DNA from 3 places in the Paenibacillus sp. FSL F4-0122 genome. Region 2 is predicted to be linked to each of the others. Evidence: riboswitches for the same ligand, from Rfam matches in the RefSeq annotation. Region 2 holds a riboswitch; each other region holds the start of a gene.
What was found. A riboswitch is a leader RNA that binds a small molecule or an ion and turns the genes downstream of it on or off. The one in region 2 is predicted to bind cyclic di-GMP.
Positions count from the first base shown of each region.

Region 1: another riboswitch for cyclic di-GMP. It lies ahead of MHH49_RS06665 (transglutaminase-like domain-containing protein); the one in region 2 lies ahead of MHH49_RS05035 (glycosyl hydrolase).
Region 3: another riboswitch for cyclic di-GMP. It lies ahead of MHH49_RS20265 (thiamine pyrophosphate-binding protein); the one in region 2 lies ahead of MHH49_RS05035 (glycosyl hydrolase).

Region 1 covers NZ_JBBODI010000001.1:1,576,084-1,579,352, reverse strand. The annotation lists gene MHH49_RS06680 (glycosyltransferase family 2 protein) at 1-169, shown strand, start outside; gene MHH49_RS06675 (GtrA family protein) at 156-563, shown strand; gene MHH49_RS06670 (class D sortase) at 666-1,325, shown strand; cyclic di-GMP riboswitch class I at 1,445-1,527, shown strand; cyclic di-GMP riboswitch class I at 1,602-1,682, shown strand; gene MHH49_RS06665 (transglutaminase-like domain-containing protein) at 1,696-2,505, shown strand; rRNA gene MHH49_RS06660 (16S ribosomal RNA) at 2,873-3,269, shown strand, end outside.
Region 2 covers NZ_JBBODI010000001.1:1,175,802-1,179,070, reverse strand. The annotation lists gene MHH49_RS05040 (sugar phosphate nucleotidyltransferase) at 113-1,486, shown strand; cyclic di-GMP riboswitch class I at 1,623-1,702, shown strand; gene MHH49_RS05035 (glycosyl hydrolase) at 1,715-3,265, shown strand.
Region 3 covers NZ_JBBODI010000001.1:4,681,754-4,685,022, reverse strand. The annotation lists gene MHH49_RS20275 (helix-turn-helix transcriptional regulator) at 1-132, shown strand, start outside; gene MHH49_RS20270 (methyl-accepting chemotaxis protein) at 254-1,504, shown strand; cyclic di-GMP riboswitch class I at 1,679-1,775, shown strand; gene MHH49_RS20265 (thiamine pyrophosphate-binding protein) at 1,931-3,269, shown strand, end outside.

The sequences.
Region 1 (3,269 bases), 400 kb from region 2:
TCTGCTCTTTAACGGTATCGTTCTGATGCTGTTAGGTGTGATTGGGGAGTATATCGGACGGATTTATGACGAGTCTAAAGATAGACCGCTATACATTGTTAGTGAGACTAAAGGCTACCAGAACGAAGAACAACTGGACCGCCGGAAGGACCACAATGATGTCAGATAAGAACTTGCGTGCTGCATTCATACAGTTCCTTAAATTTAATGCCGTAGGTTTGCTCAATACGCTTATTGATTTTGTGATTTTCACATTGTTGAATTCACTAGGGATGGTATACGCATTGGCGCAGGTGATCTCCTATAGTGCAGGTACGGCGAATAGCTTTATTTTGAATAAAAAAGTAACCTTTCGTGATCGCAACCGGGGGAATAAAGAAGGCTTCGACCGCGTGCAGCTGGTCAAGTTTATCGTGCTGAATCTGGTAGTGCTCGGAATATCACTGCTGCTAATGCATCTGTTGACAGACAGACTAGGTATTCAAGTCTTGATCTCCAAGGTGCTGGTTACCTTTATCACGGTGATCATCAATTTCTTTGGAAGTCGTAAATGGGTATTTTAAACATTAATTTCAGGCAGAAGGAGTTGCTATGCTTAAAGGCAAGTAGCTGTTTCTGCTTGATTTGTATATAACCATAGAAACAATATACGGAGGTGAATAACATTGCGTAAATTCTCCTATCTACTCATACTGGCTGGGATACTTATCATGTTATATCCGACAGCTAACGAATGGTACAACGACAGGCAGCAGGAGAAGTTATTAGAAACGGCTGAACTAAGCACTGCCGATAGTACTCCCCAGCCAGATTTGAAGAGCAGGTATGCTGAAGTTACTCAGCTGTTAGCAGAGGAATCGGTTCTGGATGCTCAGGCACAGTCCCAACCCCAAGAGACAGAAAAGCCTGAACCGGAGATTGAGGTCGGTGGCAAAGTAATCGCACTAATTGAAATCGGTAAGATTGATTTGAAGCTGCCTGTATTAGAAGGGGCTACAAAAGCTAATATGAAACATGCTGCAGCCCATATGAAAGAAACGGCACCCCTTGGAGAGATCGGAAATGCTGCAATCGCGGCGCATCGGGCTAGAACTACGGGTCGTTTGTTTAACAGATTGAATGAGGTTGTTGTGGGGGATGTTATCACGGTAAAGACTAGTGATCAGGTGTTTAACTATGAGGTATACGATATTTCTGTTGTAGATCCGAGTGATGTCTCCGTTCTTGACGGGAATGACAAGGATAAGATTCTTACTCTGATTACATGTGATCCGCTAGTGAATCCAACGCATCGGCTGATTGTTCATGCTAAATTAACAAAATGAGAATAGTGAATGACAAGAAAACACAAATACCGGGAGATATTTATAAAATAATGGGTAATCTAGTAAATTAGGTCTTGTTCACAACTATAAATATGATAGTATTATACTATAAAAGCTAAACACGATAACGGCAAACCTTCCGAAAGGTAGGGACGCAAAGCTAAAGGGCCTTTTCCCGAAAGGATGGCAGCCAGCTACCGAATGAAGAGGCTTTTTTTGTTTGTTTCAAATGGATTCTATCAATTATATCTAGTAAAGCTAGAACAGATAGAGCTTATACGATAACGGCAAACCTATCGAAAGGTAGGGACGCAAAGCTAAAGGGCCTTTCCGAAAGGATGGCAGCCAGCTACCGAAAGGAGTTTTATCCGTGAAAAAGGTATATTTTATGCTGGTGGCGTTGTTCGTCCTAATGACTTCAGTTCCGGTAAGTACAGCTCAAGCTGCAAGTGCAGATGCCAGCTGGTTGATTACATCCAAAGTGGCTCAAGGTGTTATTGGTATTAACTATGATATTCCGAAAGATAAAAGAATCAAACTCATGATCACCAAAGATAACAGCAGCTATACTTATAACTTGTATGCTTCTGGACAAGCTGAGGACTTCCCTTTGCAACAAGGAAATGGGACTTATAAGGTTTCGGTTCTGGAGAACACAACCGGTAATAAATACAAAGCGTTATATTCCGAAGTAGTAGACGTAACCATGAGTGACTCGAATTCCGTATATTTGGGCTCCGTACAGAATGTGAAATGGAGTTCTTCTGATAAAGCGATTGTCAAAGCTAAACAATTAGTACAAGGCAAAACAACAGACGAAGAGAAAGTTAAAGCGATCTATAACTATGTAGTTGCGAATGTACAATATGACTACTCTCTTGCTAATAGTGTAACTACTGATTATATTCCAAGCATCGATAAGACATTGACTACTAAAAAAGGGATTTGCTATGATTACGCTTCTCTTTTTGCCGCAATGCTGCGGAGTGTAGATGTTCCTGCTAAGTTGGTAATGGGGAATACAAGCTACGTTACGCAATATCATGCCTGGAACGAAGTATTGCTTAATGGGAAGTGGGTTACCATTGATACTACAGTGGATGCAGGACTTGCAAAGAGTGATAAGAAAACCGATTTAATTAAAGCCTCAAGCAAATATACTGCGGCAAAATACTATTAAATTCGCCGCTAGAAACATAACTCTATTAAATAAACAACTAGCTTAATTATTAAGCTAGTTGTTTATTTTTATATTAGGGGTTGCTTTTCTATTAATAGTTGGGGTATTATAGGTAAGCGTTGTTAGACAGCGTACAGGCGATACAGACGAGGCTGATAAAAAGCTTCGAAAAATAAAGCTTGCATTTCTGAAAACAACATGATATATTATAAGAGTTGCTGCTGATACATTAAACGGCGTCAACGAGAACTTGATCTTTGAAAACTGAACAACGAGTGAGTAGGAAATCACGTAAGTGATATCCAAAATTAGAGAATTAATTTTCTCGTCAGATGTTTCAAAATGAGCATATCGCTCTTTTCAATACTAATTGGAGAGTTTGATCCTGGCTCAGGACGAACGCTGGCGGCGTGCCTAATACATGCAAGTCGAGCGGAGTTATTTTGAAAGCTTGCTTTCAAAATAACTTAGCGGCGGACGGGTGAGTAACACGTAGGCAACCTGCCCTTCAGACTGGGATAACTACCGGAAACGGTAGCTAATACCGGATAATTTCTTTTTTCTCCTGAGAGAAGAATGAAAGACGGAGCAATCTGTCACTGAGGGATGGGCCTGCGGCGCATTAGCTAGTTGGTGGGGTAACGGCCCACCAAGGCGACGATGCGTAGCCGACCTGAGAGGGTGAACGGCCACACTGGGACTGAGACACGGCCCAGACTCCTACGGGAGGCAGCAGTAGGGAATCTTCCGCAATGGGCGAAAGC
Region 2 (3,269 bases):
TAATAAATTTTTTAAAAAATGCATCCGCTCGAACTAAGGCTAAGCGGAAGCTATACGTTTTGATAACAATTCCATTATGCTCGATTTCCATAATTCAAGGAGGGTTCATTCTATGAAAATGGTACTTCTATCAGGCGGTTCAGGTAAACGGTTATGGCCGTTGTCTAACGACTCACGTTCAAAGCAATTTCTAAAGGTACTTGAAAGCCCTCAAGGTGAACCAGAATCCATGGTACAACGTGTCTGGAGACAGCTGGAGGAAGCAGGGATGGCAGAATCATCTTATCTAGCCACCGGCCGCGGCCAAGTAGAAATGATACAAAGCCAACTGGGAAGTCATGTGCCGATTATCGTTGAACCGGAGCGTCGGGATACTTTTCCGGCTATCGCCTTAACAGCTACCTATCTTTATTCAGTGGCAGGTGTTTCTCCAGCGGAGACGGTAGCAATATTGCCTGTTGACCCTTATGTAGAAGCATCCTTTTTCGATACCATAGCTATGCTTGAGGGGACCATGCTGGAAAGTGGAGCAAATCTGGCACTAATGGGTGTTGTTCCTGAACATGCCTCAGAGAAATACGGATATATTATTCCTACCGCTGAAGAGGCGGGGGGGAATGGTTTTATGAAGGTGAGTCACTTTCAAGAGAAACCAGACCGCATACAAGCAGAACAGCTCATCGAGCAAAATGCATTGTGGAATTGCGGAGTGTTTGCCTTCCGTTTAGGGTACTTGTTAGATATTTTGCAGCGTAAAGGGTTGCCTTTAGGATATGAAGAATTGCAGAAGCAGTATAAGCTATTGTCTTCCATCAGCTTTGATTATGAAGTGGTGGAGAAAGAAGAACATATTGTGGTGCAGCCGTATGATGGATTCTGGAAGGATCTTGGAACGTGGAATACGCTGACAGAGGAAATGAGCAGCAAGCATGTAGGAAAAGGTTTTGTGACGGCGGATTCTGAGGGGACTTGCTTGATTAATGAGCTGGACATTCCGATTACGGTAATTGGTGCGAAGGATCTGATCATTGCGGCTAGCCCGGATGGAATTCTAGTTACCCATAAAGCTGAGAGCCCACGGATTAAAGAAGTGCTGAAGACCTTTGAACAAAGACCGATGTACGAGGAACGCCGCTGGGGCCATTACAAAGTTATTGATTATGTGAAATATGATGAAGGCAATGAAGTGCTGACCAAACGGATTTTTATATCCGAGGGGAATAATATCAGCTATCAATTACATCGCAAGCGTAGTGAAATTTGGACAATCGTCAGCGGCGAAGCAAGTATTGTGCTGAATGAGAAAAAACATAATGTGAAGGCTGGGGACGTGGTACGTATACCGGAAGGAACGAAACACGCGATCCTTGCTTTGACGGATGTTGAGTTTATAGAGGTACAGACGGGGTCTGAATTAGTAGAAGAAGATAACATTCGTATTACTTTAGACTGGAATGATATAGAACTACAACAATTCATTTCATAGGTCTAACCTATCTATTTAACCAATTCAAAATTTCTTGAAACAGGTAAATTGACTCAATTATCAAAAAAAGTCATAAAAACACTAAATATATCATTAATTGTCGTCGATACTTACGGTAAGAGAGATTATTTCTCTTAAATTGAAAAGGCAAACCTATCGAAAGGTAGGGACGCAAAGCTATAGGGCCTTCGAAAGAGTGGCAGCCTGGCTACCGAAAGGGAGAATATTTTGAAAGCTTACCGTACGTATCGATTGTTTGGTGCATTTCTGTCACTCGTCCTGTTTCTGACTGCACTTCCGCTTGCTGTTGGGATTTCGCCGTCTATTGTCATAGCTGCTTCAAATTCTGGAACGCCAGTTACCCCAGGTGCCTCACCTGAAGCCGTAAAGCTGCTTAACTATTTTTACTCGATCTCAGGAAAAGGCATTATTGCTGGTCAACATGACTATTTAGAAAGTCCAGATGAAATTAACAATATGCTGAAGGGAACCAGCGGACAATATGCGGCTCTTCACGGTTATGAAATGGGTGCGATCAGTGGTCAGTCCGAAGCAACGATGGCTTGGCAACGTCAAAATGTGGTGAACAGCGCCATCAACTGGAATAAAGCGGGCGGGATCGTAGCTATGACTTTTCATGCTAACCTGCCGGGCACCTCTTATGACTGGGATAATGTGAAAAAAACACTCAGCCAGAGTGAGTTCGATAGTTACGTTACACCGGGTACCAAGCAATATAATAATCTGATCGCTGAGCTTGATAAGGTGGCAGTCTCTTTAAAAAGCTTGCGCGATGCCAATGTTCCGGTGCTTTGGAGACCCTATCATGAAATGAACGGGAACTGGTTCTGGTGGGGGAAGAAAAATAACTTTTCTAAACTATGGAATATAATGTATGACCGTTTTGTTAACGTTCATAAATTAAATAATCTGTTATGGGTATGGAGTCCGAATGCTCCCAATGTTTGGTCAGATCCTTATGCACTAACTTATCCAGGTGCTGATAAAGTAGATATTCTGGCAGCAGATATATACGAAAATGATTACCAGCAAAAATACTATGACAGCTTGTTGAGTCTAGCCGCAGGCAAACCGATTGCGATCGGGGAGAATGGTGAAATGCCTAATCTGGAGAAGCTTCAGCAATCGCAAAGTAAATGGACGTATATGATGAGCTGGGGAAAAATGCTTTACGAAAATAACAGTGCAGACACAATCAAAACATTTATGAATAGCAACTACACCCTGACCAGAGATAAATTAAATACTGGTCTGGCACCGACACCTAGCGCCGCACCAGCGCCGGCACCTTCCGAAGAAGAGGGGGAGGCAGCAATTCCTCTCGCGAAGGGGCTTGCAGGAGAGTATTACAACAACATGTTGTTGTCGGGAGCGGCAACTCTTAACAGAACTGATGCAATAATCGATTTCAATTGGCGGCAAGGATCGCCGGATGCCGCCCTCGGGATTGATCGTTTCTCCATACGTTGGAGCGGTAAAATTAAGCCGTTATATAATGAGCAATATACATTTTACACTACCTCAGATGATGGTATCCGTGTCTGGGTGAATGGGGAATCCGTGATTGATAGTTGGACTAAGCAAAGTGGTACTGAGCGTAAGGGCACTATAACGCTGAAGGCTGGCCGGCTATACGATATCAAGGTGGAGTATTACGAGAATGAAGGCGATGCGAGAGTCCGCTTGATGTGGGAAAGTGCTAGTCAAGCTAAAGAGACAGTTCCAGCAAGTGCACTTTTTCTTCCGGATGTCTCCTGATTGA
Region 3 (3,269 bases), 3.5 Mb from region 2:
AATACTATAGAATCTGCCTGTCGTATCGTACTCTCTTTTTCTCCTTCAGTTATTGTTTTAGCTCCTACCGAACTAGTAGGGATGGTAAAGTCTGCTATTAAAACAATTTCCACAATATATGAGGAATTTTGACATGAATTCTAAATATCTACTACTTAAAGAAGATTTATGACACTTCTCTATAGACCAATGACCTATAAATCCCCTATAATAACACCATTACATAAAATTTAATAAGGGGGACATTTTACCAATGAGCTGGATGCACAAACTTCCGTTAAAACAAAGAATTGTTGCCGGATGTTACCTCGTTGCCGCACTGTTTGCAATTCCTGTCTTAGTTACGTTAATGATTCTAGGTCAATTTCTCGTAGGAATTATACTAGTAGTTGTTCTTGCAGGTCTGACTTTACCTGTTGCTCGCTTCGTGGAGAGAACGCTTACATCATCTTTTGATGATATTGCTAATGTATCTCACAGTATTTCGAAGGGGGATTTCACTAGCAGAGCGGACGAAAATGGTTCAATGGGTGACGTAAGCCGCTCCTTTAACACAATGATTGATAAGCTCAAGAAGATTCTGACCGATGCATCGCAGATCACCCGTCAAGTAATGGATGCAAGCCGCGGAATCGAAGATAAGAACCAGAACCTGAAAATTGTTATGGCACAAGTAGCCTCTTCTTCTACCGAGCTCGCTCTTGGTGCAAATGAAATATCTACGGATATCGCTGATATGACAGAATCCATTAAAGACATTGAGACCAAAGTATCCAATTATACGAACTCCACCAAAGAAATGAACAGACGTTCAATACATACCTTAGAACTTGTTGAGCAAGGGCGCCAATCCGTAGATACACAGGCTGAAGGCATGCGTAAAAACATAGAGGCTACACAAAAAGTGGCTGATACTATTGAAGCTCTCTCACAAAATGCCCGCGGGATTACGATGATCACCAAGACCATCACAGAGATCGCTGAGCAGACCAACCTGCTGTCACTCAATGCCTCCATCGAAGCTGCTCGTGCCGGAGAGCATGGTCGGGGTTTTGCCGTTGTCGCTCAAGAGGTTCGCAAGCTTGCTGAGGAATCTACGGCTTCCACAAAAGAAGTATTCGGTTTGGTCCGCAGCATTGAGTCAGATATTAAACAAGCCATCGATAATATCGCCATCAATGAAGAGGTTGTGCAGGTTCAGAATGAAATGATCACTCAATCTGCCCATATTTTCGCACAAATTGTACAAAGCGTGCAGTACATTACCGAGCAAATCTCTTCATTCTCTGCGGAGAGTGATCTTATGCTAGAAAGTGCCTTGAAAATTTCCAGTGCAATTGAGAATATCTCAGCAATCACCGAAGAAACCGCTGCAGGCACTGAAGAGGTATCGGCGGCTATGAATGAACAGATTAATGCCCTGCAGTCTGTTGCAGAAGAAACGGAAAAAATGACCCAGGCCGTATTTAATCTGCAAAAAACCATTCATATCTTTAAATTCTAGTTCAAAACTATCAACTGCCACCTAAGCTGAGTCTTAGGTGGCAGTTTTTTTCGCGAGACAAAACTTCATCTCTTGGACAAGACTTTCGTCAAATTTCGAGTTTTTTTAGCGGATTATGTTGACAAAAATTAATGAGGAATATATTGTAAAGGAAAATTATTCTTATCAACTATAAATTAATATTGGCAAAATCCTCGAAAGAGGATGACGCAAAACCATGGATCTACAGCCTCATTTTTTCGTTTGAGGCCATGATTGCCAGGTTGCAGAGGAACCAGGACGGCTGAACTATTGTTCAGTCTTAGCGGCGCCTTATGCCACCAACCTGTGCTTACTATAGAGCACAGGTTTTTACTTTTTGAGTATATTGATCTATCGTATCTATTCGGTAGATTAATAACTAATATATATCAAAAAACTTGTGAGGTGTTTCTTTTGAAGACAGTCGCAGATTACATGGCGGAAGCACTACGTAACCTAGGAGTCACCCATTCTTTTGGGATCATTGGCAAATCGATTTGTCCAATAGTTCTAAAGATGGTCGATTACGGTATTGAATTTATTCCCGGCAGACATGAAGCAAGCTCCGGATTCGAAGCAGCAGGGTATGCGCTGAAAACGGGTAACCTAGGCGTAGCATTTGGTACTTCTGGTCCTGGTGGAACTAACCTGCTCACAGCAGCAGCTCATGCGAAAGCTAACAACCTACCTGTCCTGTTTATTACTGGCCACCAATCCATTACAGAGCTTGGAATTCCTCAATGTCAGGACTCCACCTCTTTTCTGGCTGATTTAGCTGATATGTTCAGACCTGCCACCTTGTTCAGTAAATTGGTTGAACGTGGGGATCACTTTGGTACTATTTTTAATCATGCGATTTCTGTGGCCCTGGCCAAACGGGGTCCTGTTCATCTTTGTATTCCTTTTGATGTACAAACTGAAGTATTGGAAGAATGCAATATTGTAATCCCTGAAAGAGAGTCTCTAATTAGTCAAGCTAATATCGATAGAGTCATCGATGCTATTCAAGCTGCTAAGAATCCTTTGATTATTGCGGGTAAAGGAATTAACCGCTCCGGAGCACATAAAGAGCTTGTTCAACTCGCAGAAACTTTTAATATTCCTGTAGTAACATCTCCTGGTGGAAAAGGGGCTATAGTCTGGGATCACCCACTCTATCATGGTCCTATTGGCGTTGGCGGTTCGACCCACGGGGATGATTTATTGAATAAAAGCGATCTGTTTATAGTGCTTGGATCACGTTTAAGTGATATGACCATCTGTAATCTTAAACGGGAGAATCATCCAGCAACTTTAATTCAATTTGATATTGATCCAACCTTTGTCGGAAAAATCCTATTGTCCAAAACAATACCGGTCACTGGGGACCTGCGCGATAATTTGGTGCACTGCCTAAATCATATTGACCCAAGCACAATCACCAAACGTGAGGCTTTGGCCAATGCTGATTATTCAGAAGAGCTTCCAACCCTCAAGAATCTTTCACTGGCTTCAGTAATGAGCACTTTAAGTGATTTGATCCCTTATAATAATTCAATTTTCGTTGATGATGGAAGCCATGGATTCCACGCTGCAAAATGGTACAAGGTTAAGAAACCGGGCAGCTTTGTTTTTGATGCTTATTTTGCTTGCATGGGTAATTCGATCGGCATGGCTATTGGTGCAAAAGTTGCAGCTCCTGAAGAAACTGTCCTCTGCATTACAGGTGATGGTTGTTTCATGATGCTCGGCACTGAGATTAACA